DNA from 4 places in the Geodermatophilus sp. SYSU D01119 genome. Region 1 is predicted to be linked to each of the others. Evidence: riboswitches for the same ligand, from Rfam matches in the RefSeq annotation. Region 1 holds a riboswitch; each other region holds the start of a gene.

Evidence for each region. Region 1 has a riboswitch for cyclic di-AMP ahead of ACI79X_RS05235 (aggregation-promoting factor C-terminal-like domain-containing protein). Riboswitches for the same ligand answer to the same signal wherever they lie in the genome.
Region 2: linked by a shared signal. The riboswitch ahead of ACI79X_RS19390 (C40 family peptidase) and the one ahead of ACI79X_RS05235 (aggregation-promoting factor C-terminal-like domain-containing protein) in region 1 are both predicted to bind cyclic di-AMP.
Region 3: linked by a shared signal. The riboswitch ahead of ACI79X_RS09465 (transglycosylase family protein) and the one ahead of ACI79X_RS05235 (aggregation-promoting factor C-terminal-like domain-containing protein) in region 1 are both predicted to bind cyclic di-AMP.
Region 4: linked by a shared signal. The riboswitch ahead of ACI79X_RS16110 (C40 family peptidase) and the one ahead of ACI79X_RS05235 (aggregation-promoting factor C-terminal-like domain-containing protein) in region 1 are both predicted to bind cyclic di-AMP.

Annotation. Positions count from the first base shown of each region.
Region 1 covers NZ_JBJGYL010000005.1:77,145-84,795, forward strand. Annotated here, with positions in the region: gene ACI79X_RS05210 (GntP family permease) at 1-1,259, shown strand, start outside; gene ACI79X_RS05215 (FMN-binding glutamate synthase family protein) at 1,334-2,908, shown strand; gene ACI79X_RS05220 (FMN reductase) at 2,971-3,594, opposite strand; gene ACI79X_RS05225 (LLM class flavin-dependent oxidoreductase) at 3,591-4,736, opposite strand; gene ACI79X_RS05230 (DivIVA domain-containing protein) at 5,004-5,888, shown strand; cyclic di-AMP (ydaO/yuaA leader) riboswitch at 6,040-6,204, shown strand; gene ACI79X_RS05235 (aggregation-promoting factor C-terminal-like domain-containing protein) at 6,419-7,351, shown strand; gene ACI79X_RS05240 (class I SAM-dependent methyltransferase) at 7,360-7,651, shown strand, end outside.
Region 2 covers NZ_JBJGYL010000029.1:26,552-34,202, forward strand. Annotated here, with positions in the region: gene ACI79X_RS19360 (TIGR03557 family F420-dependent LLM class oxidoreductase) at 1-160, opposite strand, end outside; gene ACI79X_RS19365 (ester cyclase) at 286-717, opposite strand; gene ACI79X_RS19370 (RtcB family protein) at 940-2,103, shown strand; gene ACI79X_RS19375 (SMP-30/gluconolactonase/LRE family protein) at 2,162-3,061, shown strand; gene ACI79X_RS19380 (hypothetical protein) at 3,117-3,593, opposite strand; gene ACI79X_RS19385 (hypothetical protein) at 3,818-3,970, opposite strand; cyclic di-AMP (ydaO/yuaA leader) riboswitch at 4,330-4,481, shown strand; gene ACI79X_RS19390 (C40 family peptidase) at 4,494-5,009, shown strand; gene ACI79X_RS19395 (hypothetical protein) at 5,104-5,526, opposite strand; gene ACI79X_RS19400 (TM0106 family RecB-like putative nuclease) at 5,519-7,651, opposite strand, start outside.
Region 3 covers NZ_JBJGYL010000009.1:113,342-120,992, forward strand. Annotated here, with positions in the region: gene ACI79X_RS09450 (isochorismate synthase) at 1-1,256, shown strand, start outside; gene ACI79X_RS09455 (methyltransferase domain-containing protein) at 1,256-1,876, shown strand; gene ACI79X_RS09460 (nucleotidyltransferase domain-containing protein) at 1,928-2,797, shown strand; gene ACI79X_RS09465 (transglycosylase family protein) at 2,861-4,129, opposite strand; cyclic di-AMP (ydaO/yuaA leader) riboswitch at 4,134-4,303, opposite strand; gene ACI79X_RS09470 (cupin domain-containing protein) at 4,363-4,782, opposite strand; gene menD (2-succinyl-5-enolpyruvyl-6-hydroxy-3-cyclohexene-1-carboxylic-acid synthase) at 4,927-6,612, opposite strand; gene ACI79X_RS09480 (o-succinylbenzoate synthase) at 6,609-7,568, opposite strand; gene menE (o-succinylbenzoate--CoA ligase) at 7,610-7,651, shown strand, end outside.
Region 4 covers NZ_JBJGYL010000021.1:23,144-30,794, reverse strand. Annotated here, with positions in the region: gene ACI79X_RS16120 (glycosyltransferase family 4 protein) at 1-885, opposite strand, end outside; gene ACI79X_RS16115 (M48 family metalloprotease) at 882-2,198, opposite strand; gene ACI79X_RS16110 (C40 family peptidase) at 2,338-3,375, opposite strand; cyclic di-AMP (ydaO/yuaA leader) riboswitch at 3,536-3,714, opposite strand; gene ACI79X_RS16105 (hypothetical protein) at 3,874-4,182, opposite strand; gene ACI79X_RS16100 (NlpC/P60 family protein) at 4,296-6,062, opposite strand; gene ACI79X_RS16095 (DEDD exonuclease domain-containing protein) at 6,285-7,651, shown strand, end outside.

The DNA.
Region 1 (7,651 bases):
TCGCGCTGCTGGTCGGCCTCGGCGCGATGCTCGGCCGGCTCCTGGAGCACAGCGGCGGGGCCCAGGTGCTCGCCGACAGCCTCATCGGCCGTTTCGGGGAGAAGCGGGCACCGCTCGCCCTCGGCGTGGCCGCGCTGCTGTTCGGCTTCCCCATCTTCTTCGACGCCGGCCTCGTGGTCTTCCTGCCCATCGTGTTCACCGTGGCCGCCCGGCTCGGCGGCTCGCTGCTCACCTATGGCCTGCCGACCGCCGGCGCCTTCGCGGTCATGCACGCCTTCGTGCCGCCGCACCCGGGGCCGGTCGCGGCCGCCGAGCTGGTCGGGGCCGACATCGGGCTGACGCTGGTGTTCGGGCTGCTCATCGGCCTGCCCACCTGGTACCTCGGCGGCTACCTGTTCGGGCTGTGGGCCGGGCGCCGGTACGACGTCGCCGTCCCCGACATCCTGGCCGACGGCTCCCCGCGCACGGCCGACGACGAGCCGGACCCCTCGGTGGAGGGCACTTCGCCGGCCATCGCGTCGGGCGGCTCCTCCGCCGGTGGCCGGGCCGGCACCGCGACCCGCCCGGCGTCGCCCCGCTTCGGCACGGTGGTGGGCATCCTGCTGCTCCCGCTGGTGCTCATCTTCCTCAACACGGGGCTGACCACGCTCGCCACGGCGGGAGCGATGGACGAGTCGTCCTTCGTCGTCCGGGCCGGCCAGCTGGTCGGCGCCACCCCGGTCGCGCTGCTGATCACCGTGCTGGTCGGGATCCTGGTGCTCGGCCGGCGGCGGGGGGAGAGCGGCGCCCAGGTCGAGTCGATCGTGAACAGCGCCCTGGGCCCGGTCTGCGCGATCATCCTCATCACCGGTGCCGGCGGCATGTTCGGCGGCGTCCTGCGTGCCAGTGGGATCGGCACCGCGCTGGCCGACGTCCTCGGCGACATCGGCCTGCCGGTCATCGTCGCGGCGTTCGTGGTCTCGGTCCTGCTGCGGATCGCGCAGGGCTCGGCGACGGTCGCCCTGACCACCACCGCCGGCCTTATGGCGCCGGTGATCGAGGTGTCGGACGGGCTGTCCTCGATCGACCTCGCCCTGATCGTCATCGCCATCGCCGCCGGGGCGACCGTGCTCTCGCACGTGAACGACTCCGGCTTCTGGCTGGTCAGCCGGTTCTTCCAGATGGACGAGAAGACGACGCTCAAGACCTGGACGGTCATGGAGACGCTGCTCGGGACGATCGGCTTCGCGCTGGCGCTCGTGCTCAGCCTCTTCCTCTAGCCGCAGGGGACGCGGACGGCGCCGTTCCGCGCCACGATGACGGCCGGACCGCAACGGAGCGGGGAGGAGTCGTCATGAGGGGTGCGGCGCGGGCGGCGGTGGCCGGGCTCGGCGCGGTGGCGGCGGTGGCCGCCCGGGACCTGGTGCAGCGGGAGCACACGCTGCTGCGCAACTTCCCGGTGCTGGGACACGCCCGGTACCTGCTGGAGTCGATCGGGCCGGAGCTGCGGCAGTACCTGGTGGCCGGCAACAACGAGGAGCGGCCCTTCACCCGCGACCAGCGGCGCTGGGTGTACGCCTCGGCGAAGGGTGAGAACAACTACTTCGGGTTCGGCACCGACAACGACCTCGAGTACACGGCCGGGTACCCGGTGATCAACCACCGCACGTTCGGCGGGGCCGTCCCGCCGTCGCACCCGCACTCGGCGGCCGACGTCGCGCTGCCCTCGGCCAAGGTGCTGGGCGGGCCGCGCGGGCGGGCGCGGGCGTTCCGGCCGGCGTCGGTGGTCAACGTGTCGGCGATGAGCTTCGGCTCGCTGTCCGGGGCCGCCGTCGAGGCGCTCAACCGCGGGGCGGCGCTGGCCGGGTGCCTGCACAACACGGGAGAGGGTGGCCTGTCGGTGCACCACCGGCACGGCGGTGAGCTCGTCTTCCAGATCGGCACCGCCTACTTCGGCTGTCGCGACGACCGGGGCCGTTTCGATCTGCGCCGGCTGCAGGACCTCGTCGCCTCGGCGCCGGTGCGGGCGCTGGAGGTGAAGCTCAGCCAGGGCGCCAAGCCGGGCCTGGGCGGGGTGCTGCCGGCGGCGAAGGTGAGCGCGGAGATCGCCGCGGCCCGCGGGGTGCCCGAGGGCGTCGACTGCGTGAGCCCGTCGCGGCACGCGGAGTTCACCGACGCCGACGGCCTGCTCGACTGGGTCGAGCTCCTGGCCGACGCCACGGGGCTGCCGGTGGGCATCAAGTCCGCCGTCGGGGACATGGCGTTCTGGGACGAGCTGACCTCGCTCATGGCCGCCGGTGACCGCGGGGTGGACTTCGTGACGATCGATGGCGGCGAGGGCGGCACGGGCGCCGCGCCACTGATCTTCACCGACTCGGTGTCGCTGCCCTTCCAGCTCGGCTTCGCCCGCGTGTACTCGGCCTTCGCCCGCCGCGGGCTGGCCGAGCGGGTCACCTTCGTCGGCGCCGGGAAGCTCGGCCTGCCCGACAACGCCGTCGTGGCGTTCGCGCTCGGCTGCGACATGGTCAACATCGCCCGCGAGGCGATGCTGGCGATCGGCTGCATCCAGGCGCAGAAGTGCCACACTGACACCTGCCCCACCGGCGTCGCCACCCAGAACGCGTGGCTGGCGCACGGGCTGGACCCGCAGCGGAAGTCGGTGCGGCTGGCCAACTACGTCGCCACGCTGCGCCGCGACCTGCTCAAGGTCGCCGAGGCGTGTGGCGTCGAGCACCCCGGGCTCATCGACACCGGCTCGGTGGAGGTGCTCACCGGGCGGACGGCCTCGACGCCGCTCGGTGAGGTCTACGGCTACGAGCCGGGGTGGGGGCTGCCCTCGGCCGCCGACCGCGCGGAGGTCGTCGCGCTCATGACGGCCGAGGCACCCCAGGGCGGCTCGGCGCCCCCGTCGGAGCACGCGCAGGGCTGACCCCGGCCCCCTGCAGGGGCCCGCCACGAGCCTGCGAGTGGTGGGGGCAGGGGGTCCTTCCGCTATGCCTCGCCGCGGAGGAGCTGCTCGAAGGAGGGGACGTCGGCGAAGGGGTCCACCGGCCGGGCCGACGCCGGCCGGCCGGTGACCAGGTCGGCCAGCTCGCCGGCCGCGCGGGTGATCCGGCCGCTGAGCTCGGCGCTGTTGCCGTCGCCGCCGGCCCAGTCCTCGCTGGCCGCGAACACCGCCGTCGGCACCGTCACCGCCCGCAGGTAGGCGAACAGCGGCCGCATCGCGTGCTCGAGCACGAGCGAGTGCCGCGCCGTGCCCGCGGTGGCCGCCATGAGCACGGGCTTGCCGGTCAGCGCGTCCTTGTCGAGCACGTCGGCGAAGGACTTGAACAGTCCGCTGTAGGAGGCGGTGAACACCGGGGTGACGGCGACGACGCCGTCGGCCCCGGTGACGGTCTCGACGGCCGCGCGCAGCGCCGCGTTCGGGAAGCCGGTGACGAAGGCGTCGGCGAGGTCGCGGGCGTGCTCGCGCAGCTCGACGACCTCCACCGTGGCGTCCTCGCCCCGCTCGCGCAGGGCGGCGACGGTCGCGGCGGTCAGCCGGTCGGCGAGCAGCCGGGTCGACGACGGCGTCGACAGCCCGGCGCTCACCACGGCCAGCGTGCGGGTGGTCATGCGGGGACCTCCTCGGCGGTGCGCCCGGTGACGTCGTCGCCGGCGGCGTGCACGGTCGGGTCGACCGCGCCGCCGCGCGCGGCGACGCGCGAGGCGTGGGTGGGGGCGTCGGGCACGTGCGCGGGCTTGACGGCGGCGAACTCGCGGCGCAGCACCGGCACGACCTCCTCGCCGAGCAGGTCGAGCTGCTCGAGCACGGTCTTCAGCGGCAGGCCCGCGTGGTCGATGAGGAACAGCTGGCGCTGGTAGTCGCCGACGTAGTCGCGGAAGCCGAGGGTCCGCTCGATCACCTGCTGCGGGGAGCCGACGGTCAGCGGCGTCTCGCGGGAGAAGTCCTCGAGCGAGGGGCCGTGGCCGTAGACCGGCGCCTCGTCGAAGTAGGGCCGGAACTCGGTGACGGCGTCCTGCGAGTTCTTCCGCATGAAGACCTGACCGCCGAGGCCGACGATCGCCTGGTCGGCGCGGCCGTGGCCGTGGTGCTCGAAGCGCGAGCGGTAGAACTCGACCATCCGCTGCGTGTGCTCCTTCGGCCAGAAGATGTGGTTGGAGAAGAAGCCGTCGCCGTAGTAGGCGGCCTGCTCGGCGATCTGCGGGCTGCGGATCGAGCCGTGCCAGACGAACGGCGGGACGCCGTCGAGCGGCCGCGGCGTGGACGTGAAGCCCTGCAGCGGGGTGCGGAACCGGCCGGACCAGTCGACGACGTCCTCGTCCCACAGCCGGCGCAGCAGCGCGTAGTTCTCGACCGCCAGCGGGATGCCGTTGCGGATGTCCTGGCCGAACCACGGGTAGACCGGGCCGGTGTTGCCGCGGCCCATCATCAGGTCGACGCGGCCGCCGGCGAGGTGCTGCAGCATCGCGTAGTCCTCGGCGATCTTCACCGGGTCGTTGGTGGTGATCAGCGTCGTCGACGTCGACAGCTGCAGCCGGCTGGTCTGCGCGGCGATGTAGGCCAGCGTGGTGGTGGGGGAGGACGAGAAGAACGGCGGGTTGTGGTGCTCGCCCAGGGCGAAGACGTCGAGCCCGACCTCCTCGGCCTTCTTCGCGATGGTGACCACGTCCTGGATCCGCTGCGCCTCGCTGGGCGTGCGGCCGGTCGTGGGGTCGGTCGTGATGTCGCTGACCGTGAAGATCCCGAACTGCATCTCGTCCTCCATCTAGTTGAGAGCGCAACTACGGTACCGTCTGCAACGCCGTGCGCCCGCAGGCATTCCCCAGGTGCGCGTGACCGTGCCGTGACCTTCCCGTCGCGTTCGGTGACCGGTCCGGCACGGCCGGATGTCCCCACTCCGCAGCCGTCCGCAGGGCCCTCCCGGGCCCGGCCCGCCGGCTCCCGGCGGTGGGAGCCTGTGATCACCGTCTCCGGTCCGCCGGGACGGGCCGGGTCGGACGCGCACCGAGGGGGAACCGGGATGGCGCAGCAGGATCAGGGCACCGCCCAGCAGCGGGCGGAGGACGGGGCCGGGCCCCGGCCGGGCGGTGGCCTGGACGGCCTGCTCGGCACGGCTCCGGTGTTCACCGGCGCCGTCCGCGGCTACGACCGCATGCAGGTCGACGCGTACGTGGACTGGGCCGAGACCGAGGTGCTCGTCCTGCGCCGCGAGAACGACCACCTGCTCACCCGCTACGCCGCCGTCTCGGCCGACCTGCAGGCGGCGCGCGCCCGGCTGTCCTCGCTCGTCCGCGAGCGCGACGCCGCGCCCGGGCCCGAGGAGGCGCGGGCTCTGTACGAGCGGGCCGAGCGCGAGGCCGCGGCGCTGACGGCCGCCGCCGAGGAGGAGGCCCGGCAGGTCCTCGACGACGCGCGGACCGAGGCCGCGGCCCGCCTGTCGGGCGTCGCGGAGATGCGCGAGGCGGTCGCGGCGTTGCGCGAGCAGACCCGGTCGGAGGCCGCGGCCGTCCTCGAGGCGGCCCGGCGGGAGGCCGACGGCCTGCGCCGCGCGGCCGCCGAGGAGCGCGACCGGCTGGACCGGGAGGCCGCCGAGGCGCGTGCCCGGGCCGACGCCGAGGCGCTCGAGCGGCGCCGCGCGCTGGAGTCCGAGCTCGCCCCGCTGTACGCGCGGTGCGAGCAGGCCCGCGAGTGGCTGCGCCGGCTGACCGGCCAGCTCGACGAGGCGCTCGCCGTCGTGGCCGGGGCGCTGCCCGGCGACGTCGCCGTCCTCGCCGACCGCCGCGAGTCCGCCGCCGCGGACGGCCCGGCCGCCCCCGCGGACGGCACCGCCGCCGCCGACGGCGGTGCGTCGCAGCTCACGGTGCTGCAGGGCGGCAGCCGGCCCGAGGTCGCGGCGGCCTCCTGACCGGCGCGGACGCCCGTCCGGCGGGGTCCCGCGGGACCCCGCCGGCCTCGGCCGTCCCACCGGCATCTCCGGTCCCGTGTTGTCACGGACCGGTAACGACGCCTACCGTGGCCGCGTCCGGTCGGTCGTCTCGTCCCCACCCGGGGAGCCTGACCGGACGCCGCCGAGTCGTGTCCGCACCCGTGGGCGCGAGCCGGGGACCCACCGCAGTCCTGGGGTGAATCGCACCCCGGCGAGCACCCGCTCGCCTGGTGCGTAGGGCTTCTTCCCGCCCGAACCCGTCAGCTAACCCGGTAGGCGGCTTCCGGAAGGAACGGAGAGTCTCCGCATGCCCGCCTCCGGGCCTCCCCGGCCCGCAGGTGCAGCCGCGCGCGCGATGCGCGCCCCCGCGTCCGCCTGACGCCGGCTCCCACCTGCCTGCCACCGGCGCCCCGCCGCCGGGACCCGTGGACCGCGACATCCGCCAGACCGCGCAGCGCCGCCCCTGACCGGGGCTGCCGCGCACTCTCCCTCGGAGCACCCACCCCCTCATGCGTTCCCGTACCCGCACCGCCGCCGCCGACGCCCCCGCGACCGTCGAGGCCTCCGCCGTCGACAGCACCGCCGTCGAGTCCGTCACCGAGAGCACCGACACCGCCGTCCTCGACGCCGTCCGGCCCGCGAGGGCCCGCCGGGCCCGCCGCAGCTCCCCGCCGATGGGCCCCCGCCGCCCCGCGCTGCTGCTCGGCGCCGCGGCCGCCGGCGCGCTCGTCGTCGGCGTGCTGTCCGCCAGCAGCCCCGCCGCCTCCGCCGGCACCGAGACCGTCAGCGCCTCGGTGAGCGTGGCCGAGCAGCTCGGCATCCCGCAGCAGCCGGCCGGCTCCGCGACCGTGGTCGAGCAGACCGACCTCGCGCCGCTGGAGGACCTCGCCGCCTCGCGCAGTCAGCGCTCGGCCGAGGAGACCACCGCCGCCCAGGCGCAGGCCGCCGCCGACCAGGCCGAGCTCGACCGCCGCGCCGCCGAGGAGGCCGCGCGGATCGCCGCCGAGCAGGAGGCCGCCCGCCGCGCCGCCGAGGAGGCCGCCCGCGCGGCCGAGGCCGCCGCCGCCGAGCAGGCCGCCGCCGCGGCCGCCGCGCAGCAGCAGTCGACCTCCGCCGCCGCCCCGGCGCCGGCCGCCTCCGCCGCCCCGGCCGCCCGCGGCTCCTTCAAGGAGTACGCGATGAGCAAGGTCGGCAGCGGCGAGCAGTTCTCCTGCCTCGAGAGCCTGTGGGGCAAGGAGAGCGGCTGGAACCCCAACGCGCAGAACCCGAGCAGCACCGCCTACGGGATCCCGCAGTTCCTCGACTCCACCTGGGCCAGCACCGGCATCGCCAAGACCTCCGACGGCTACCGGCAGATCGACGCGGGCCTGATCTACATCGAGGAGCGCTACGGCTCCCCGTGCGCGGCCTGGGCGCACTCCCAGTCGACCGGCTGGTACTGACCGGCACGGTGACGGAGGCCGGTACCCGGGTCGTGCCCGCGGGGTTCGTCCGTGCGCACACCCAGGTCCGGCGTCCGTCGCTGGTCCCGGAGGTGCGGCTGCACGTCGCCGACGACGTCGTCGCCCTCTGGGAGGCCATGGAGGACGCCGCCGGCGGCGCCGGTGAGGCGCCGCCGTTCTGGGCGGCCGCCTGGCCCGGCGGCCAGGCGCTGGCCCGCGCGGTGCTCGACGGCGCGGTGCCGCTGGCCGGCCGGCGCGTGCTCGACCTCGGGTCGGGCAGCGGCCTGGTCGCCGTCGCCG
Region 2 (7,651 bases), on a different contig from region 1:
TCGACCAGGTGAACCCGCTGTGCCCCTGGGTGTCGAGCCACGGGTGGAAGTGGTCGCTCATCTCGACGAAGTCGAAGCCCGCCTCCTCGGCGCGGACCGTCTGGCGGACGATCTCCTCGGGCGGGAAGGCCTCGGTGGCGAGCTTCAGTCCGACCTGCATGACGTGCGTCCTCACTGCTGGGTGTCCGGCGGTCGCAGCGGGGCTGCCCGTGGCGTGCGGAACGGAAACGGCACGCCGGGGTCCGCGGCACCGGCCCAGGGGCCGGCACCGCGGCCCGTGCAGGGTCAGCCGGCGGCGACGTCGACCCGGAGGCCGAGCTGCTCGGCGAACGTCTTCTGGTCGAAGTAGCCGACGACGCCGGTGATGCCGTCCTCGCCGACCGTGATGAGGTCGATGCCGGGGAGGTCGCACCGGCGCCCGGTCGGCTCCGGCAGCCCCGGCATCGGCCCGGTCCAGGTGCCCTGCATGCGCCACGGGGCGCACACGCGCCGGCCATCGCTCACGACGTCGTCGGCGACGAACGCGAGGTCCGGGATGGCCGCGGTGAGGGCGGCCACGTACTCCCCGATCGCGGCCTTCGGCAGGGGTCCGGGCAGGGTCGGGTCGACGTAGGTCCCGCCGTCGGCGAAGCAGGCGGCGACCGCGGCGCCGTCGTGCTCGTTCCAGCCCCGCAGGTAGCGCTCGGCCAGCTCGGCGGCGGTCGTCGTCGTGGTCATCGTGGTCTCCCCTCGATCGGTGGGCGGACACCGCGGCGCGGGGGACCGCGCCCCGGTGGGCACGGGCGGACTGGGGCGCCGAGGCTAGCGCCGGGCGGCGTGGCTCCCAACCGGTTTCGGTCCGGGGTAATGCAGTCGCGCCGCGCGAGCCGAGCGCGTTCACTGCACCGGCCTCCCGACGGACCGCGGGGACCGGGCCCCGCGCAGCAGAGAGAAAGGACCATGGAGAAGATCAGCGACCGCCTGCTCAACTGGGCGTCGATCCTCGAGCCGACCACCCGGATGCAGGCCGAGCGGACGGCCTCGATGCCGTTCATCCACCCGCACGTCGCGCTGATGCCCGACGCGCACCTGGGGCTGGGCGCGACCGTCGGCTCGGTCATCCCGACCGACAGCGCGATCATCCCGGCGGCCGTGGGCGTGGACATCGGCTGCGGGATGATGGCCGTCCGCACCCAGTTCACCGGCGACGACGTGCGCGGGCGGAACCTCGCCACGCTGCACGAGCAGATCTCGCGCTCGATCCCGCTCTCGGCCGGCCGCTACAACAAGAAGGTGCGCGACTCGGCCGCCGCACGGGTCGAGGAGCTGCGCGCCATGCCGGGAGCCGGCCAGGCCGACGGCGTCGCGCCGAACTGGCCGCAGCAGCTGGGCTCGCTCGGGTCGGGCAACCACTTCATCGAGGTGTCCCTCGACGAGGCCGACCGGGTGTGGCTGTTCCTGCACTCGGGCTCGCGCGGGGTCGGCAACAAGCTGGCGTCCAAGCACATCCGGATCGCGCAGGACCGCACGCGGGCCAAGGGCATCGAGGTGCCCGACCGCGACCTGGCGTACCTGGAGGAGGGCGAGCCGGAGTTCGACGCCTACATCGAGGCGCTGCACTGGGCGCAGCGGTTCGCCGCGCTCAACCGCGAGGAGATGATGGACCGCGTCGCCGAGCAGCTCTCCCGGTTCCTCACCGAGGAGGTGCACCGCGCGCAGGTCGTGCAGTGCCACCACAACTACACCGACCGCGAGCGGCACTCCGGCACCGACGTGTGGCTGTCCCGCAAGGGGGCCATCTCGGCGCGCGAGGGCCAGTGGGGGCTGATCCCGGGCTCGATGGGCGCGGCGTCCTACGTCGTCGTCGGCAAGGGCAACGCGGACGCGCTCATGTCGGCGCCGCACGGCGCCGGCCGGGCGTTCTCCCGCGGGGCGGCGCGGCGGCAGTTCACCCGCGCGGACCTCGACCGCCGGATGACGGGCATCGCCTGGGGCCGGTCGGACGCCTTCCTCGACGAGCACCCGGATGCCTACAAGTCCATCGACGTCGTCATGGCCGACGCCGCGGACCTGGTGGAGATCCGGCACACGCTGCGCCAGGTCGTGAACGTCAAGGGCGACTGAGGTCCCCTTCAAACCGCTGCGGCCGTGACGCCGGTCAGGGCGTCCTAGGGTCCGGCTCATGGCAGAGCGCGAGGTACGGACGGTGCTGACCGGCGGCGGGTTCTTCGAGGGGCCGCGCTGGCACGAGGGCACGTGGTGGGTGTCGGACTTCTACCGGCACACGGTGAGCACGGTGACCACCGACGGGCGGGAGACCGTGCGGTTCGAGGTCCCGGGGCAGCCGTCGGGGCAGGGCTGGCTGCCCGACGGGTCGCTCGTGGTCGTGTCGATGAAGACGCACGAGGTGCTGCGCTGGGACGGGTCGGCGCTGTCGACCTACGCCGACCTCACCGAGCACTGCGGCGGGCACCTCAACGACCTCGTCGTCGGCCCGGGCGGGCACGTCTTCGTCGGCGACTTCGGCTTCGACCTGATGGGCGGCGGGGACGCGGCGACGGCGTCGCTCAAGCGGATCGACCCCGACGGCACGGTGTCGGTGGCGGCCGAGGGGCTGCAGTTCCCGAACGGGTCGGTGATCACGCCGGACGGCGGCACGCTCGTCGTCGGCGAGACGCTCGGCAACCGGTACACCGCGTTCGACCTGGGTGCCGACGGCTCGCTGACGAACCGGCGGGTGTGGGCGTCGCTCGGGCCGGAGGTCACCGGGCGCACCGTGGACGAGGTGCTCGGGCAGCTCGCCGTCGCCCCGGACGGCTGCTCCCTCGACGCCGACGGCTGCATCTGGGCGGCCGACGCCGTCGGCGGGCGGGTCGTGCGGGTGGCCGAGGGCGGCGAGATCGTCGACGCCGTCGCCGCGCCCGAGGGGCTGGGCGTCTACGCCTGCATGCTCGGCGGCGAGGACGGCCGGACGCTGCTCATGTGCGCGGCGCCGGACTTCTACGAGCACAACCGCGCGCCGGTGCGCGAGGCGGTGCTGCTCGCGACCGAGGTCGACGTCCCGCACGCCGGCCGGCCCTGAGACGCACCGGGCGGGGACGGCCGCGTGCCGTCCCCGTCCGGTGGTCAGCCGCCGACTAGGGGCAGAGCTCCTCGAGCTTGACGACGCCGAGGTCGATGGCGCCCTCGACGTTCCCGGTGACCCGCTGACCGGGCGCGATGTTCTGGGTGCAGACCCTCCAGTTCGCGTCCATGACCTGGTTGCGGGAGCCGAGCAGGTCGTGGGACAGGCTCAGGAAGACGCCGTTGGTCTGGATCAGGTCCTGGGCGTCCTGCAGCGTCATGCCCACGACGGCGGGCATGGCGAAGTCGACGACGGGCGCGGGCGGCGGCGTCACCTGCGGCGTGGGGGCAGGCGCCACCGCGGGCTCGGGAGCCGGCGTCGGTGCCGGCGTCGTCGGGGCCGCCGCGGAGGACGTCGCCGGGGCCGACGGGGTGGAGGTGGGCGCGGGCAGGCCCGTCTCGCCGTCGTCCCCGCAGCCGGCGAGGAGCAGCCCCGCGGCGAGCAGGACGGGGAGGGCGCCGAGACGGCGGCGGGCGGAGGACTGGTTCAACGGACACCCCGTGGTGGTCGTGCGGACGCGCGCCGGCAGCGCCTCCCGGGGAGGTCGGCGCCGGTGCCGCGATGGGTACGCCGGCGAGGGTCACACGGGGACGGGGCGCCGTCCGGGACGTCGGGACTGAGCCGTCTCGGAACCGCAACGTGCCGTCTCAGCGGCCCCGGACGCACCGCGGCCCCCGTCCCGAGGTGGGACGGGGGCCGCGAGCGGGTCAGCGGTCAGTAGGCGCGGCCGGAGCCGCCCTTCTTCTGCTGCTTGGCCTGGAAGTCGCGGACGAACTGCTTGATCTTCGCCTGGTTCTGCGGCTTCTTCAGCTCCTGCACGACCTTCGCGGCGACGCCGGAGGCGATGAGGTTCCTCATCATGCCCATGGGGTGCTCCTCTCTCTCGATCCCCTCCCCGTTGCCCCGTCAACGCGCGCGGCAACCACGGCGTCCCCGGCGGGCCTGCCCCGGCTGAGGGTGGGGAGCCGCTGACGCGCTGTTCGGACGCACCGCGCCCTCCTTTCTTCCGGGGCGCGGCGTGTCACCGCGCGTCCGGCCCCGGCGTGCCGGGGCGTCCCGGCGGCGTCGGCCGTGGTGGCGGTGGCGTGTCGGATCCCGAGCCGGAGTCAAGTCGGCGGCGAGGGGTCGGGCGTGGCGTCCTCCGCGGGCGGTTGTGACGGTCCGGGGCCCTCCCTACCGTTCCGCCTGGTTCCGGCCGGGCCCTCGTCACGAACCCGAGTGACACCCGTCGGACCACGCCGAACCGGACGCCGGCAGCCAGCCGCCCTCCGGACCGGGGACCCATCGAGTCCCAGGGGTGAAGCGCGACCTCTCGCGCCGGGCGACTCCCCCGCCCGAACCCGTCAGCTAACCCGGTAGGCGACCGTGGAGAACAGGAGAACCGTCGTCCATGACGACTGCACGCACGCCCCTCGCCCGTCGCTCGTTCCGCGGCATCGCCGTCGCGGCCATCGCCGGAGCCGGCATCGCGCTCTCGCCCCTCCCGGCCTCGGCTGCCGCAGGCGGCGGCGGTGGTGGCGGGGTCGTGGCGGCGGCCCCGGTGGCCGCTGCCAACGGCGTCGCCCAGGCGGCCGTCGACACCGCGCTCGCCCAGCGCGGCGACATGTACCAGTACGGCGCGACCGGCCCCGACCGGTTCGACTGCTCCGGGCTGACCAGCTTCGCCTACCGCGCGGCCGGCGTGGAGATCCCCCGCACCTCGCGGGCCCAGTCGACGTTCGGCACCCCGGTGGCGAAGTCCGACCTCAAGCCCGGTGACCTGGTGTTCTTCTACAGCCCGGTCTCGCACGTGGGCATGTACATCGGCAACGGCCAGATGGTGCACGCGTCCACCGCCGGCAAGCCGGTCGCGGTCGTGGACCTCGACTCCATGACCGGCTACCAGGGCGCCCGCCGGATCGCCTGACGGACCGACGGCGCCCCGGTTCCCGCCGACCGGGGCGCCGCCGCCGGGCCGGTGGAGGGGCCTTCGTAGCGCTATTGGCCCTTCCCGGGCCTGCTCAGTGGGTGACGCCGAGGTGGCGCTCGGCGCAGCGCGTGCACAGGCCGGTGTTGTCGTGCACGTGCTCGCGGGCGTTGACCTCGCGGCACACCGGGCACCAGCGGAAGGTCCGACGACGACGGCGGGCGACCTCCTCCGCCGCCTCGGCCAGCACCGCCCGCTCGTAGACGACCTCGTCGGAGCTGAAGCCGCGCTCGGCCGCGAACTCCCACACCAGCTCGTCGCCCGACCACCGCGGCTCGGGACGGGCCAGCGTGAAGCCGAACCCGTCCCAGCCGACGGCCACCTGCACCGGGTGCCCGCTGACGAACCACCGCTCGTGCGGCGGCCCGGCGACCTCCGTCCAGCCGTCGCCGAGCGCCCGCACCAGGACGTCGGCGCCGACGCCGAGCAGGGCGGCCAGCTCCGCGGTGTCAGACACCGGCCAGCTCGGCCAGCCGGCACATGGCGTTGACCTGCCGCAGCTGCTCCGGCGTCCGCACCTGCGCGTCGAGCAGCAGCGGGCTCATCACCACGACCGCCAGCGCCTTCGCCCGCGACACCGCCACGTTGAGCCGGTTGAGGTCGTACAGGAACGACACCCCGCGCGGCGCCTCGTCTGCCGAGGTCGACGTCGTCGAGTACACGACCACCGGCGCCTCCTGCCCCTGGAACCGGTCGACAGTGCCCACCCGCGCGCCGTCGGGCAGCAGCGAGCGGATCAGCGCCACCTGGTTGTTGTACGGCGCGACGACGAGCACGTCGTCCGGGCCGATCGGCCGCTCTGTCCCCTCGGCGTCAACCCAGCCGACGCCCTGCAGCGACCGCCAGACGGAGGCCACCTCGGCGGCCTCCTCCATGGACGACGCGGCCGCCGGCACCGTGTGCGCCACCGAGCGCACCGCCAGCCCGCTACCCGACACCAGCCCGCCCGGCCGCACGGTGATCCGCTCGCGCAGCGCCGCCGACTCCAGCCGGCCCTCGTACGCCAGGTCCGACACGAACCGCGTCAGCGCCGGGTGCATCCGGTAGGTCGTGTCGAGGAAGATGCCGCGGCCCTCGGGCACGGTCGGGTGCCCCTCGAGCAGGTGCTCCAGCGCCGACAGCCCCGAGTCGCCCGGGTGCACGCCCTGCGAGGGCTGCGCGAGCTGCTGCGGGTCGCCGAGCAGCACCAGCGACTTGCCCGCCCGCGCCACCGCCACGGCGTTGGCCAGCGAGAACTGCCCCGCCTCGTCGACGACGAGCACGTCGACGGCCTCGGCGAGGTCGGGCTGCGTCCAGAACCACGCCGTCCCGCCGACCAGCCGCACGTCGCCGTCGACGAGCCGCCGGGCGACGTCCTTGCCGTCCTTCGACCACTCGACGCCGGGGGCGCCGCACGCCTGGTGCTCGTCGCACTTCTGCAGCGCGGGCCGGTCGACCGCCGACAGCACGTTGCCGATGACCGCGTGCGAGGTGGCCGTGACGCCGACCTTCTTGCCAGCGTCGAGCAGCGCGCGGATGAGCATCGACGCCGCCCTTGTCTTGCCGCTGCCGGGCGGGCCCTGGACGGCGAGCACCTCGCCGTCGAGCCGCAGCCCGATCCGGACGACGGCGTCGCCGGCCTGCTCGTCGGGGCGACGGCGGCAGTCGGCCGGAACCCGCCGCTCCAGCAACGCCTGCCCGAGGCACGGCGTGCCGGCGAGGACGTCGTCGGCGGTGGCGGTGATGGCGGCGCGCATGCCCTTGTCGTCGAGCGGCCCGCTGGGCCCGAGCCCGCGCGGCGTCGCCGGGGCCTTCGCCGTCTTGACGACGACGCGGCCCTCGGCGGAGTCGAGCGCGACGACGGAGCCGACGCTCACCCGCTGGTCGACGTCGACCGCCGTGGACCCGACCGACAACTTCGTGTCCTGCGGCGGGAAGCGGTACTCGTAGAGCTTCGACCGCTTCTCCTGGCCGATCTCCACCGGCGCGCCCAGCCGGCCGAGCGCGGTGCCGTCCTCGACGAGCGTGTCGTCGTCCATCTCCTTGCGGGCGAAGAACTCCCACCAGCCGGGGCGGGCCTCGCGGCGGTGCCACTGCACGAGGTCGCCGAGCAGGTCGTGACCGGCGTCCTTGAGCCGGTCGACCAGCGCCAGCTCGGCGAGCTCGGCCTCCGTGCGCTCGACGGGGCCGGTGGCCTCCGACAGCAGCGGGCGGTCCTGGCCGCCGAGCTCGCGCTCGAGCTCCTCGCGCTGGGTCTCCAGCCAGTCGTGCAGCTCGCGGGTCGAGTCGACGTCGTCCTTGTTGTAGAGCTCGATGTCGACGAGGCGCTGCGGGTCGCGGTCGGCGAGCCACTTCTCGTAGGCGATGACGCTGCCCATGGCGTCGGCGACGTCGCCGGTGTGCTCGCGGCCGTAGAACGCCTCGACCTTCTTGATCGAGTACGAGCCCTTGCTGATCCGCATCGACTGCTTGACCACGGGATAGAGGTCGACGAAGCGCTCGTTGCGCAGCAGCTCGTCGAGCTCGGCCTCGCGGACGCCGTAGCGGCCGGTGAGCCGCTTGAGCGCGCTGACCTCGTAGGCGGCGTAGTGATAGACGTGCAT
Region 3 (7,651 bases), on a different contig from region 1:
CGGTGACCTCCCCGGACGCCGTCGCGCCCGCGGTCACCACGGTCGCGCTGCCCGACGCCCCCGACCTGCTGACGCTGCTGCCGCGCGAGGGCGCCCTGTCGTGGGTGCGCCGCGGCGAGGGCCTGGTCGGCTGGGGCGAGGCCGACCGTCTCGAGGTCTCCGGTCCCGGCGCGCTGGCCGAGGCCGCCGCCTGGTGGGCCGACCGCAGCGCCGCGCTCGCCGTCGACGACGCCGTCGGGGTCCCCGGCTCCGGTCCGGTCGTGTTCGCGAGCATCGCGTTCGACCCGGCCGCGGGGACGTCGGTGTTCGTCGTCCCGGAGGTCGTCGTCGGCCGCCGCGGCGGGGTCGCGTGGATGACCACCACCGGCGACGCCGACCCGCGCGACCTGCCCTCCCCCGCTCCGCTGCCGCCGGCGCCCGCGCGGCTGCGCTACGCCGACGGCGCGCTCGACCCGGCGTCCTGGTGCGGCGCGGTGTCCGCCGCCGTCGCGCGCATCGGCGACGGCGACCTCGCCAAGGTGGTGCTCGCCCGCGACCTGCTGGTCACCGCCGACGTGCCGCTCGACGCCCGCCGGCTGCTCGACCGCCTGGCCGCCCGCTTCCCCGACTGCTGGACCTTCGCCGTCGACGGCCTGCTCGGCGCCACCCCGGAGCTGCTGCTGCGCCGCACCGGGCGGCAGTTGTCGGCCCGGGTGCTCGCCGGCACCGCGCCGCGCGGCGCGGGGGCCGACGACGAGCGGCTCGCGGCGGGGCTGCTGGTCAGCTCCAAGGACCGCGCCGAGCACGCCCTCGCCGTCGACTCCCTGGTCCGCGCGCTCGACCCCTTCTGCACCGCGCTGTCGGTGCCGGTGGAGCCCTCGCTGCTGACGCTGCCGAACGTGCGGCACCTGGCCACCGACGTCGTCGGCACCCAGCGCCGCTCCGGCGGGCGCGGGCGCGCCGGCCTGCTGGACCTGGTGGACGCCGTGCACCCGACGGCCGCCGTCTGCGGCACCCCTCCCGACGTCGCGCGCGCGGTGATCGGCGAGCTCGAGGGCATGGACCGCGGCCGCTACGCCGGACCGGTCGGCTGGCTCGACGCCCGCGGCGACGGCGAGTTCGGCCTGGCGCTGCGGTGCGCGCAGCTGTGCGACGACGACCCCGCCTCGGCCCGGCTGTTCGCCGGGTGCGGCATCGTGGCCGGCTCCGACCCGGCCGCCGAGCTCGCCGAGACCCAGTCGAAGTTCGCCGCCTTCCAGGCCGCGCTGGAGAGCTGATGCGGCTGGTCCCCGACCTGCGCTGGGACCACAACGCGCACTACCGGCCCCTGCTCCTGCGCGCCGTGCCGCGCGGCGCCGGCCGGGTGCTCGAGGTCGGCTGCGGCGCCGGTGACCTCGCCGCGGCGCTCGCGCGACGGGCGGCGCGGGTGGACGCCGTGGACCGCTCACCGGAGATGGTCGCGGCGGCCCGCGCACGGGTGCCCGGGGACGTACAGGTCCTCGAGGCCGACGTGCTGGCCCTCCCCCTGCCGCGCGACGCGTACGACGCCGTCGTCGGCATGAGCGTGCTGCACCACCTGCCGCTGGAGGAGGCACTGCGGGCCCTCGCGGCGGCGCTGCGCCCGGGCGGCGTGCTGGCGATGGTCGCGCTGCCCCGCACCGACCTGCCCCACGAGCTGCCGGTGGAGCTCGCCGCGGCGGTCGCGGACCGCGCCGTGGGGCTGTGGCGGGCCGTGCGCGGCCTGCCCGTCGAGCTCCCCGCGCCGGGGATGCCGATGCGGGACCCGGAGCTCACCGTGCGGGAGGTGCGGGCACGGGCCCGGGCGGTCCTGCCGGGCGTGCGCGTCCGCCGCCTGCTGTTCTGGCGCTACGGGCTGGTGTGGCGGCGTCCGGGCTGAGCGCCGGGGAATCCGGTCGGCAGGGGCCATCGGCCCTGGTTGGGTGGCCCGGTGCGTCCCGTCCCGACCGTTCCCGGCGACCGCTCCCTGCCTCCCCCGTTCGACCACCCGCACGCCTCCGCGGAGGCCCGCGCGATCGCCGAGCGGGGGACGGTCCTGCGTGCCCAGGTCGGGTCCGGCGTCCACGGCACCTCGGTGGCCGGCCAGGACGACCGCGACGAGATGGGCATCTGCCTCGAGCCGCCGGAGTTCGTGACCGGCACCGGCCGGGTGCCGGCGGGGCTGTCGACGACGGCGACCGTGCCGTTCGAGCAGTACCACCGGCACACCGCCTGGGACCGGCCCGGCGGGCTGGCCAACCGCTCGGGCGCCGGTGACCTCGACGTCGTCGTCTACTCGGCGCGGAAGTGGGCGCGCCTGGCGCTGGGCGGCAACCCGACGGTCCTGCTCCTGCTGTTCGTGCCGGACGAGGAGGTCGTGGTCCGCACGGAGACCGGGGCGGAGCTGGTGGCGCACGCCGACCGGTTCGTCTCGCGCCTCGCGGCCGACCGCTTCCTCGGCTACCTGCGCGCCCAGCGGGCGGCGATGACCGGCGCCCGCCCCGGCCGGGCGGAGCTCGTGGACGCGCACGGGTTCGACGTGAAGTTCGCGACGCACGCGCTGCGGCTCGGGCTGCAGGGCGTCGAGCTGCTGCGCACCGGCCGGATCACGCTGCCGGTGCCCGAGCCCGACCGCGCGTACCTGCGGCGGGTCCGCCGCGGCGAGGTGCCGCTGGCCGAGGTGGTCGCGGCGGTCGACGACGCCGAGGCGCGGCTGGTGGCGCTGCGCGACAGCCCGGCGGTGCCGCCGCTGCCCGACCGGGCCTGGGTCGACGGCTGGCTCCACCGCGCCCACCTCGCGTACTGGGCGTCGCTGTCCTGAGCCCGCCCCGGTACGACGAGGACCCCGGCCGCGGGCGGCCGGGGTCCTCGTGTCGGGCTGTCGTCAGCCGACGTAGTTCACGTGCACGTGGTCGAAGTGGTTCGCGGTGACGCCACCGCGGTCCTCCATGGCACGCCACGCGCCGTCGGGCGAGGTGAGGATGCGCTGCTCCCAGATGACGTACTCGACGCCGAGCTCGTCCCAGTGGTCCACGTGGTACTGCGCGATGGCGTCGCCGAGGGCGGCGTCGCTCATGACCATGTAGTCCAGGGCCTTGCCCGAGGGGTGGCCGTCGGGGTCGACGGCGCTGGGCCGGGTGCCGCCGAGGGTGATGTCGCCGGCGCCGGGGACGGCGCTGACGACGGCGTTCGCGGCCGCCTGCACCGCGGCGTGGATCGGCCCGGAGCTGTTGGTGATGGTGGCGACGGCGGCGACCGGGGCGGGCGCCGCGGCGACCTCGGGGGCGGCCTCGGCGAGCGGGGCGACCTCGCCGGCGGGCGCGGACTCCCCGGCGTTCGAGCCACCGGCGGGGGCCTCGGCCGGGGCGGGGCTCTGGGCGGGGGTCTCGGCCGGCGCCTCGGCGGCGGGGGCGGCGGGCGCGGCGGCCGGGGCCGCCCCGCTCACCGCGAACACCTGACCCGGGAAGATCAGGTTCGGGTTGCTGCCGATGACGTCGACGTTGCGCTCGTACAGTTCCCGCCAGCTCTGGGCGTGGGCGGCGGCGATCTCGGCGACGGTGTCGCCCCAGCGGACGGTGTAGTCCTCGGTGTCGGCCTCGACCGAGGCAGCCTCGGCCGGCGCGGCCTCGGCAGGCGCGGCCTCGGCAGGCGCGGCGGTGGCGGCCTCCGGCGCGGGGGCGGCCTCCGGCACGGGGGCAGCCTCCGGCGCCGGGGCCTCGGCGGCGGGCGCAGCCGGGGCGGCGGGCGCGGCCGGGGCGGCGGGCGCCTCGGCGGCGGCCGCGGTGGTGCCGTCGGCCAGGTACTTCCCGCAGGACGGCCAGGCGCCGATGCCCTGCCCGGCGAGGACCGCCTCGGCGATCTCGACCTGCTGGGCCGGGGTGGCGAGGTCGGCGCGCGGGGCGAGCTCGGTGCCGCCGAACGCGGCCCAGGTGGACTGGCTGAACTGCAGGCCGCCGTAGTAGCCGTTGCCGGTGTTGATCGACCAGTTGCCGCTCGACTCGCACTGGGCGACACCGGACCAGTCGTGGCCGGTGGAGGCGGAGGCGGGCGAACTGAGGACGCCCAGACCGACGACGGTGGCGCCGGCGGCGACAGGGGCCTTGGCGATGACCTTCTTGGTGCGGACGTAACGGGGTGCGCGGTGCTTGGACATGGTGATGATCTCCCGATCACCGCCGGCGAGGTGAGCTGTCGGGTTCGGGCGATCGGTGCCCGGCCGCGGGACGCGGCTTCACCCCGGAGACGCGTTCAGGTCAGGCCCCCGTAGGCCGTCACGCGCCGGAAGTGGGTCCCCCACCCCTGCCCTGGGAGTTGACGTGAGCGACCGGTGGGCAGGGTTTGGCGGACCGGGCGCCGCGCTCCTGTTTGCTGAGCGCGACCGAAACGTTACATACCGCTTTGGTAACTGTCGTCGTGTTGACACTCACAGTGGACGGCGTCCGGCGTGTCGGTCATCCGTCGTGTACCCGGGCGCGAGCGATCGGTCAGCGCCTCCGTCGCGTGACGAGCGCGCAGCTCACGCAGCAGGTCGTCGGTGACCTCGACCCCGGCCCCCGCCGCGGCGGGCACGTCCCGGGAGTACTGCTCGTAGCCCGGGGGTGTGTAGGGACACAGCGCCCGGACCTCCACCGCGCCCCCGTCGCGGAACCCGTGCAGCGCCCCGCGCGGCGCGTGTGCGAGGTCACCCGGCCGCAGCACCGCCTCGCCGTCGTCGGTGGACACCGTCAGCTCCCCGGCGAGGACGACGAAGGTCTCGTCGTGGGCGTGGTGCACGTGCGGCCGCGCGCCCACCACGCCAGGCGGCACGGCGAACTCCTCGACACCCAGGCGGCCGCCGGTGCCGGCGCCGGTCAGGGCGACCGGTGCAGCACGCCCGCCGCCGGGACCACCTCCCCCTGGCCGGCGCGGACCACGACGGCGCGAGGGACGACGGCGCGGGGAACGGCCTCCTCAGCCACCGGCGAGCGCCCCGGAGGCCGCCTCCCGCAGGGCGACGGCGAGGCCCGCCTCCGCGCGCTGGTCGGTGCGGACGACGACCACCCGCGGCCCGCCCAGCGCCAGCGCCCCCGGCAGCTCACCCGCGGCGGTCACGGCGGTGGCCTCCCAGCCCAGGGCCCGGGCGACGGCGACCAGGTCACGCCCGTGCGGCGTGCCGAACACCCGCCGGTAGTCGCGCTCGTACGCGGGCCTGCCCGGCTCGAGCTGGGCGAAGATCCCGCCGCCGTCGTTGTCCGGGACGACCACGGTGAGGTCCGGCCGCGCCTCGCCCTCGCCGGTCAGCAGGCCCTGGAGGTCGTGCAGGAAGGTCAGGTCGCCCATGAGCGCGACCGCGGGGCCGCCGTGCACCAGCGCCGCCCCGATCGCCGTGGAGATCGTCCCGTCGATACCCGCCACGCCCCGGTTGGCCAGCACCGCCACGTCCCCGCGCGGCACGGCGAGCCGGTCGACGTCGCGCACCGGCGTCGAGGAGCCGAGCACCAGCAGGGCGCCGGCGGGCAGCGCGGCGACGACGTCGCGGGCCAGCCGCGCGGCGGTCAGGCCGGGCGCGTCGTCGAGCAGCGCGTCCACGGCCGCGCCCACCCGCCCCGCGGCGGCCCACCAGGCGGCCGCCCACGCGGGGTCGGCCGGCGGCCCGGACGGCGGCACAGCTCGGGTGACCGAGGTGCTGGAGCGGGCGGGGTCGGGCCAGCGCGGGCCGGTCACCACCGTCTCCACCCGCACGCGCGGGTCGGCCAGCAGCGCCGACACCGGCCGGGACAGGGTCGGCCGCCCGACCACGACCACCCGCGCGGGCCGGTGCTCCGCCAGCCAGTCCGGCGCACCGAGCAGCAGTGCCCCGCCGCGCACGGCGTCGCCGGTCCACGCGCCCCCGCTGGGCTCGGCCACCACCGGCCAGCCCGCGGCCGCGGCGCCGTCGGCCCAGGCCCGGCCGGAAGCGGACGGCCCGTCGCCGGCGACCACCAGCGTGCGCGGGGCGTCGGGCAGCGGGTCCCCGCCGGCCGGCGCGCCCGCCCCGCCGGTCCACGGCCCGCCGTCGTCGCGCCCGGCCCAGGGCCCCGCGAGCGGGCCGGGCTCCTCCTCGGGCAGCAGCGGGTCCCGCAGCGGCAGGTCGAGCTGCACCGGGCCGGGGTCGCCGGACATGGCGCCGGTGGCGGCGAGCAGGGCGCGGGAGACGACCGAGCGCCAGTAGCGGTTCTGCGCGGCCTCGCGGCCGGCCTCGGGCACCCCGACATCGGCCGCCCAGCGCACCGCGCCGCCGTAGAGGCCCGGCTGCTCGATCGTCTGGTTGGCGCCGGTCGAGCGCAGCTCCGGCGGCCGGTCGGCGGTCAGCGCGAGCAGCGGGACCCCGCTGGTGTCGGCCTCGAGCACGGCGGCGTGCAGGTGCGCGGTCGCCGTCCCGGAGGTGGTGAGCACCGGCACCGGGCGGCCCGAGGCCCGGGCGAGGCCGAGGGCGAGGAAGGACGCCGTCCGCTCGTCGATGCGCACGTGCAGCCGCAGCAGACCGGCCCGCTCGGCCGCGGCGAGGGCCAGCGCCACCGGCGCCGAGCGCGACCCCGGGGCGACGACGGCGTCGCGCACCCCGCCGCGGACCAGCTCGTCGACCAGCACGCGGGCGAACGCGGTGGAGGGGTTCACGCGGCCAGCACCGCCGCGAGCCGCTGCGCCCACCGGCCGGTGACGTCGTCGGGCGCGGTCACCTCGGCCAGCCGGTCGGGCTCCACGGCGCGGACGGGCAGCGCGCCGTCGACCGGCAGCAACGGGTCGGCCGTCACGTCGCCGACCAGCAGCGCGACGGTGGCCAGCCCGCAGGCGAACGGCAGCTCGGGCAGCGCGGCGGCCAGCGCCACCCCGGCGGCGATGCCCACGGAGGACTCCAGCGCCGAGGACACCACGCACGGCAGCCCGTGCGCCTCGGCCACCCGCAGCGCCGCGCGCACGCCGCCGAGCGGCTGCACCTTGAGGACGACGACGTCGGCGGCCTCGCGCAGGTCCACCGCGAGCGGGTCCCCGGCGCGGCGCACGCCCTCGTCGACGGCGACCCGCACGTCGACCCGGCGGCGCAGCGCGGCCAGCTCCTCCAGCGTGGCGCAGGGCTGCTCGGCGTACTCGAGGCCGACGCGGTCCAGCTCCCGGATGCGGGCGACGGCGGTGTCGACGTCCCAGGCGGCGTTGGCGTCCACCCGCACCGCCCCGGCCGGGCCGAGCGCGTCGCGGACGGCCTCCACCCGGGCCAGGTCGTCGGCCGGCGTCTGCCCCGGCTCGGCCACCTTCACCTTCGCCGTCCGGCAGCCCGAGGCGGCCGCGATCGCGTGCGCCCGCTCCGCGCCGACCGCGGGCACGGTGACGTTGACGGGGACGGCGTCGCGCACCGGTGCGGGCCAGCCCTCCAGCGCGGCCTCGGCGGCGGCGGACCACCACCGCCGGCTCTCCTCGACGCCGTAGTCCCAGAACGGGGAGAACTCGCCCCAGCCGGCCGGCCCGCGCACCAGCACGCCGTCGCGGACGTCGATGCCGCGGAAGCGGGTGCGCATCGGCACCGACCACACCGCCGTGGCCGTCGTCCCGGGCGGGAGCGGCACGGAGGTGATCACGCCGGCAAGCGTAGGCCGGGCGGGTCGTACCCTCGGGGATCGTGCCCCGGCAGCTCACCGTCCTCCCCGCGCCGGAGGCCCCC
Region 4 (7,651 bases), on a different contig from region 1:
GCCGCACGCGGCGGCCTCCAGGTAGACCATCCCCAGGCCCTCGACGTCCAGGCCGCCGCGGCGGGTGCGGCAGGGCATCGCGAACACGTCGCCGGCGGCGTAGTGCTCGGGCAGCCGGTCGGTCGGCACGGGGCCGGTCAGCACCACCGCGTCCCCGAGGGAGCGGGCCGCCCGGCGCAGCCGGGCCTCGTCGGGACCGCCGCCGACCAGCAGCAGCCGCGCGCCCGGGTGCCGGGCCAGCACCCGCGGCCAGGCGGCCACGAGCACGTCCTGGCCCTTGCGCGGCACCAGCCGGGACACGCACACCACCACCGGCGCCTCCCCCAGCCCGTACCGGCGGCGCACCGCGGTCCCGTCGGCGGCCGGGGTGAACCGGTCGACGTCGACGCCGGGTGAGAGCTGCGCGAGCCGCGCGCGCCCCTCGAGCGCCGGCGCCAGGCGGCTGCGGGTGTACTCGCTGATGTAGGTGACGACGTCGAGGCCGCCCGCGATCCGCTGCACCAGCTGCCGGGCGACGGGCAGCGCGACCCACCCGGTCTCGTGCCCGTGCGTGATCCCGACCAGGCGCCGCGCCCCGGCGGCCCGCAGCCCCGGCGCCAGCAGCCCGAGCGGGGCGGCGGCGCCGAACAGGACGGTGTCGCACCCGTGCCCGGCCACCAGCGCCGCCGCGGCCCGGGCGGCGGCGGGGGTGGGCAGGAGCATCGACGTCCGCTGCCGCACCACGGGGTAGGGCAGTTGCGCGTCGTAGGCCTCCCAGCCCGGCGAGCGGGAGGCGAGCACCACGAGCGACTCCGGCGGGCGGCGCTCGAGCAGCGCGGCGACGAAGGTCTGGATGCCGCCCTGCCGCGGCGGGAAGTCGTTGGTGACGACGAGCGTGCGGCTCACCGGCCGCCCAGTCCGAGCCAGTCCTCCGCCATCGCCACCCGCTGGGCCGTCGTCGGGTGCGAGCCGAAGAACCACTGCCAGGCCGCGGGTGGGCTGGGGTCGGAGAGGTTGGTCTCCCCCAGCCGCTGCTGCATCGCCACGAACGCCGCGGCGTCGCCGGTGAGGTCGAGGGCGTGCAGGTCGGCGCGCGCCTCCACGTGCCGCGAGACCAGGTTCTGCACCGGGGTGGCCACGAGCGTGCCGACGGCGACGAGCAGCAGCACCAGCGGAACGACCCGCGGGTCACCGGCCGACTCCGCGCCCGCGCGGCGCAGCAGGGGCGCCCAGGACAGCAGCCAGCCGAGCAGGGCCACCGCCCCGGCCGCGCCCAGCGCGCCCATCAGCGTGCCGGTGAGGACGTCGTCGGTGGCCACGTGCCCGAGCTCGTGGGCGACGATCGACTCGATCTCGTCGTCGGGCACCTCCTCGAGCAGCGTGTCGTAGAGGACGACGCGGCGCGTGGAGCCGAAGCCGGACACGTAGGCGTTGAGCGACGTCGTGCGGCGGGAGGCGTCGGCGACGAGGACGTCCTCGACCGGCGTGCCGCTCTCCTCGGCGAGCTCCAGGACGTCGGTGCGCAGCTGCCCGGCCGGCAGCGACGCGAAGCTGTTGAACGCCGGCTCGATCACCACGGGGTAGAGGAAGGAGCCGGCCACCACGAGCGCCGCGGCGCCCGCCGAGGCCCACGCCCACCACGTCCGCGGCGCCCGCCGGGCCAGGGCCACCAGCGCGAGCAGCCCCAGCGCGGTCAGGCCGGCGTCGATGGCGGTGTTCACGGCGACGTCGCGCAGCCACAGCCCCCACGAGCGGGTGGACAGGCCGTAGCGGTGCCGGACCACCTCGCCGTACGCGCTGATCGGCAGCGTGGCCAGCCGTCCGGCGAGCAGCAGGACGACCGTGCCGGCCAGCACGGTCAGCGGCCAGCGGCGGCCGTCCGCGCGGCCGAGCGCGCCGACCAGCCGGCTGCCCAGGCGGGTCAGCCCGAACAGCGCCGAGACGGCGAGGCCGAGCAGGAGGTTGGCCAGCGACGCGGGCCGCAGGTCGGCGGCGAGCGCCTCGGCGCGGCGCACGACCTCGGCGGGCAGCCCGGCGTCGTCGGTGACCGGGGTCGCCCCGCCGGGCGGGGTGGGCAGCACCGTCCACGGCGTGCGCACGGCGACCACGACGACGAACGCCGCCCCGAGCACCCCGGCGACGACGAGGGCGGCGCGGCGGGCGCTCCACCGGCGGGCGGCCGCGGGACCGGTGCGGTCCTCCTGGCGGGCTCCGCTCACCCCGCCGCCCAGCTCACCCGGCCGATCCTAGGCGCGCGCCGCGCCGGGCGGCCCGGCCCCCGGGAGCACCGGACCCCGGACGCAGCGAGGGCCGGCGACCCGGATCGGGTCACCGGCCCTCGCTGGTGGGGTGCTGCCGTCAGGCGATGCGGCGCATGGCGGTGATGCCGCCCATCGAGTCGACCGGCACGACCTTCACCGGCACACCGGAGGTGGACGCGTGCACCATCTGGCCGTTGCCGATGTACATCGAGACGTGGCTGACCGGGCTGTAGTAGAAGATCAGGTCGCCCGGCTGCAGCTGCGACCGCGAGACCGCGGTGCCCATCTGCGACTGCATGCGGCTCGAGTGCGGCAGGCTGATCCCGGCCGCCGCGTAGGCGTACTGGGTCAGGCCCGAGCAGTCGAAGGCGTTCGGCCCGCCGGCGCCCCACACGTAGGGGTCGCCGACCTGCGCCAGCGCGGTCTGCACGGCGGCCTGGGCGGCACCGCTCCCGCCGCCGGCCGCGGCCACCGCCGGAGCGGGCTCGGACGTCGCGGCCTGCGCCGCCGGGGCGCTGGCGCCGGTGCTGCCGCCGGCCGCCGCTGGAGCCGCGGGAGCTGCGGCCTCGCCGGCCTGCTGGGCGGCCAGTGCGGCCTCCTGCTGGGCGGCGGTGAGCGCGGCGAACTGCTCCTGGTAGTCGGCGATGTCGTCCTCGAGCTGCGCCTCCTGGGCGCTGAGGTCGTCGAGGGTGCGCTGCGCGTCGGCCTCGGCGGCGTCGGCGTCGGCCTGGGCCTGCTGGGCCGCGGCGGCGGCCTCACCGACGCGGGCGAGCACGTCGGTGGTGTGGCCGGCGATCTGGTCGAGCGTGGCCAGCGAGCTGACGAACTCGTCGGCGGAGTCGCTGGTCATCAGCAGCTCGAGCCCGGCGAAGGTGTCGTTGCCGCCGGTCCACGCGGTGCGGGCGACCTCGCGGATCTGCCCGTCGAGGGCCTGCAGCTGCACCTGGGCGTCGGCCAGGGCGCGGTCCGCGGCCTCGGCGGCGGCCTGCTGCTGCGTGAGCACCTCGCGGGCCTCGTTCACCTGCTCGGAGACCGCCTCGAGGCGGCGGCCGGCGTCGGCGGCGAGCTCGGCGGCCTGCTCCGGCGTGGTGGCCTGCTCCGGGTCGGCGAGCGCGGCGCCGGGGAGGAGCGTCACGGTCAGCGCGGCGGTGGTGCCGACCAGCGCGACGCGGCCGAGGAGGCGGCGGCGGGAGGGGCGGTGCGGCCCTGCGACACGGGCGGTGGTGCGGGACGCGGACTGTTCTCGGGCATGCCCCAGGGAGGGGCGGGGGGTCGCCACGGGCGGCGGCTCTCCGTTTCTTCCTCAGCAACCGCCTACCGAGTTAGCTGACGGGTTCGGGCTGGGAAGACGTGCCCTATCTCTGGACCCCGGCGGACCGGCGCCCGTGAGAACTCACCCCAGTGCTGCGGTGGGTCCCCGGCTCACCTCGCGCACACCCGGGGGTGGCGTCCGGTGACTCGGCGGTGACCGGCCGAGGTCACCTCGCAGTGGGTGACGACCACCCGGCCGGACGCGGCCACAGTACGGACGTGATGCAGTTGTGACAAACGCGGACCCCGGGAACTGTGAGAACACACACGGTGAGCAGCCGCGCCACTCCGGTGCGTACCCGTCCGCGCTGTCACCTGCGTCTCAGCCGGTGCGGCGGCGCCCGCCCGGACGGGACTCCCCCGCCGGACGGTGACGCAGCGGAGGCACCAGGCCGCCGTCGGCCAGGGCGCGCACGGCGCGGCGCTCGACGTCGTCGAAGTCGACGACCACGCCCGGCCGGGGCGCGCCGGCGTCCGCCGCGGTGCGCGCGGTGGCGGCCGGGACCGGCGGCACCGGCAGCAGCACGGGCTCGGTGCCCAGCTCCGCCGGCGGCGCGCCGAGCAGCACGGTGACGACGCAGTCGGCGCAGCCGGTGCCGCGCAGGGTGCACGAGTCGCAGTCGATGAGCATGGCGGTGTCCCTCCGGTGCCCCGCCGCGCGCCCGGAGGGTGCCGGGCGGCGGGCGGGACGGGTCTCCCTGTCGGTTGCGCCGCACGCTAGGGACGGCCACCGACAGTCCGGGCTCAGCTGCCCGCGTACTCCCAGTGCCAGGGCTCCTCGCGGCCGTTGCCCGGGTCGGCCCAGGTGGGGTGCAGCCAGCCGAAGCGGCCGGCGTTGGCGACCATCCACGCGTACTGCGGGGTGCCGAAGGTGTCGATGCCGCCGCACAGGTCGACCGCGAGGCCCCAGCCGTGGTTGCTGGTGCCCGGCACCGCCGCCAGCGCCGGCTTCTCCCCGTAGAGCCGCACCTGGGAGGCGTAGGTCCGGTAGGAGTCGGTGATGCAGACGGGCCGGCCGAAGGCCGCCGCGTAGGCCGCGCTCATCGCCCGCCAGGCCGCGGCGGCGTCGCAGCGCAGCGCGTGCGAGCCCACGCCGATCGGGCACAGCGCGCTGGGCGGGATCAGCCCGTTGGGGTAGCCGCCCCAGGACCGGGCGCCGTCGAAGCTGGGCGGGTAGACGGTGTTGCCGCACTCGACGCGCAGCGCGCCGCCGGTGGGGGCCGGCGGGACCACCTCCGCGCGCGGGCCGAGGCTCGGCCGGCCGAGGTGCAGCACCTGGTCGGCCGGCAGCCGGCGGACGACGACCGCGCCGGCCCGCCCGTCGGCGGCCAGCATCGTCTGCCCGTCGAGGGCGATGCCCACGTGCCCGAGCCCCGACTCCGGCGTCCCGAGGAACACCAGGTCGCCGGGGAGCACGTCGGCGAGGTCGACCGGCGTCGTCACCGCGAACAGCCCCGCCTGGTCGACCGGCAGGTCGATCCCGGCGTCGCGGTAGACGGTCGAGACCAGCGACCCGCAGTCCCAGGAGTCCGGCCCGGCCGTGCCGGGCGCGTAGGGCCTCCCGAGGGTGTCCATGGCCGCGGTGACGGCGGCCAGCGTCTCCGCCGGCAGCACCAGCAGCGACGTGGGCTCGCGCGGGAGCTGCGCCGCGCCGCGCTGGGCGCCGCCCGCCGCGGCCCCGACCGGCACCAGCCCGCCGGGGAGCCCGGCGACCGGGTCGCGCAGCGCCGACGCCGGCGGGGCGGTGATCCCGGCCGCCGCGAGCTGGTCGAGGTAGGCCCGCCAGTTGGCCGCCGTCTGCCGGTCGACGTCGGCCTGCTGGCGCTGCAGGTCCGACAGCTGCCGGTCGACGTCGCCGAGCGCCACGTCGAGCTCGTCGGTGACCGCCTCCGCGCTCGCCTGCAGCTCGGCCACCTGGCCCGACAGCTGGTCGGCGCGCTGCTGCGCCTCGGCCAGCGCGGCCTCGGCCGTCGTCTGCTCGGCGACCGCCGCCCGGCGCTGCGCCTCCGCGGCACCCACCGTCGCGGCGGTGTGGTCGTCGACGGCCTCGAGGTAGCCGATGGCCGCGACGACGTCACCGGGGTCGGCGCCGCTGAGCAGGACCGACAGCGGCGTCAACGTGCCGCCGTCGCGGTAGGCGGCCGAGGCGTAGCGGGCGACGACGGCCTGGTGGCGGGCCAGCTCCTCCTCCGCGCCGGCGACGACGTCCCGGGCGGCGTCGGCGTCGGCCTGCGCGGCGGCCAGCGCCTGCTGCGCCGCCTGCACCTCGGCCTGCCGCTGCTGCAGGTCGGCCTGCACCTCGGCGGCGCGCTGCTGCAGGCGGTCGAGCGCCGCGCTGTCGAGGGTGCCGCTGGTGCCGCCGGGCTGGTCGCTGGGTGCCGCGGCCGCCGGGCCGGCGAGCGTGACGGCCAGCACGAGGGCCAGCACGAGGGCAGGCACCGGGGCAGGCACCGGGACGAGGGCCGCGGCGCCGGGCGACGCCGCGCCGCGCCGGCGGGAGCGCGCACGCATCGGACCACCCTCACTGGACCGGACCCCCCTGGTCCGCCGCGCGATCGTCGTCCGGGCCGTGCCGGTGCCGCAACCGGTGCGGGCGCGGCTCCCCCGCCCGGGCGAGGACACGCCGGGCGCCGCGCCGGGGAGCCCGCCCGGGACCCCGTCCGGCGCCTCCCCCGGCACCCCCGCCGGGGCCGCCTCCCCGGGACTGTCCGACCCCCGGCCTACCGTCCCGCCGTGCTCTTCCCCGCCAGCGGGGCCGGTTCCCGGCCGCCGCGACACGAGCAGGCACCCGCCCACGGCGACCGCCCGCTCCCCCGCACCCGGCCGGTCCCGCACGAGCCGCTGCCCTTCGTCCAGGCGACGATCGACGAGCTCGGGACGCCGCTGGCCGACGTCACCTTCGTGGTGGTCGACCTCGAGACCACCGGCGGGTCGCCCAAGGACTCCGCGATCACCGAGATCGGGGCGGTGAAGGTCCGCGCCGGTGAGGTGCTCGGCGAGTTCCAGTCGCTGGTCGACCCCGGCTGCGAGGTGCCGCCGTACATCAGCGTGCTCACCGGCATCACGACGGCGATGGTGGCCACCGCCCCGCGCATCGACGCGGTCCTGCCGGCCTTCCTCGAGTTCGCCCGCGGCGCCGTCCTCGTGGCGCACAACGCCCCCTTCGACCTGGGGTTCCTGCGGGCCGCCTGCGAGCAGACCGGCACCGCCTGGCCCGCGGCCGCCTCGGTCGACACCGCCGTCCTGGCCCGCCGGCTGCTCTCCCGCGACGAGGTGCCCAACTGCAAGCTGGCCACCCTCGCGCCGTTCTTCTCCGCCGCGACCTCGCCGTGCCACCGGGCGCTCGACGACGCCCGCGCGACCGTCGACGTCCTCCACGGCCTGTTCGAACGACTCGGCCCGCTCGGGGTGACGTCGCTGGAGGAGCTGACCGGGCTGACCCGCCAGGTCGACCCGGCGCGCCGCCGCAAGCGCCACCTCGCCGACGCCGTCCCGCACGGCCCCGGCGTCTACGTCTTCCGCGGCCCGCGCGACGAGCCGCTCTACGTCGGCACGAGCAACGACCTGCGCACCCGCGTCCGCAGCTACTTCACCTCCAGCGAGCAGCGCAGCCGGATGACCGAGATGGTCGCCCTCGCCACCCGCGTCGACGCCGTCCCCTGCGCGCACGACCTCGAGGCCGCCGTCCGCGAGCTGCGGCTGATCGCCGAGCACAAGCCGCGCTACAACCGCCGGTCGCGCTTCCCCGAGCGGGCACTGTGGCTGCGGCTCACCGAGGAGCCCTTCCCCCGGCTGTCGGCCGTCCGCCGGACGCGGCCGGGCACCGGGGTCTTCCTCGGCCCCTTCGCCGACCGGCGCGCCGCCGACATGGCGATGGCCGCCGTCCACGAGGCGTTGCCGCTGCGGCAGTGCACCTCCCGGCTCTCGCCGCGCGTCCACACGAGCGCCTGCGCGCTGTTCGGCATGGGCCGCTGCGGCGGGCCGTGCACCGGCGCGCAGTCGGTCGAGGAGTACGCCGTCGTGGCCGAGGTGCTGAGGGCCGCCGTCGCGGGCGACCCCGGGGCCCTGGTCGAGCCGCTGCTGGCGCGGGTCGACCGGCT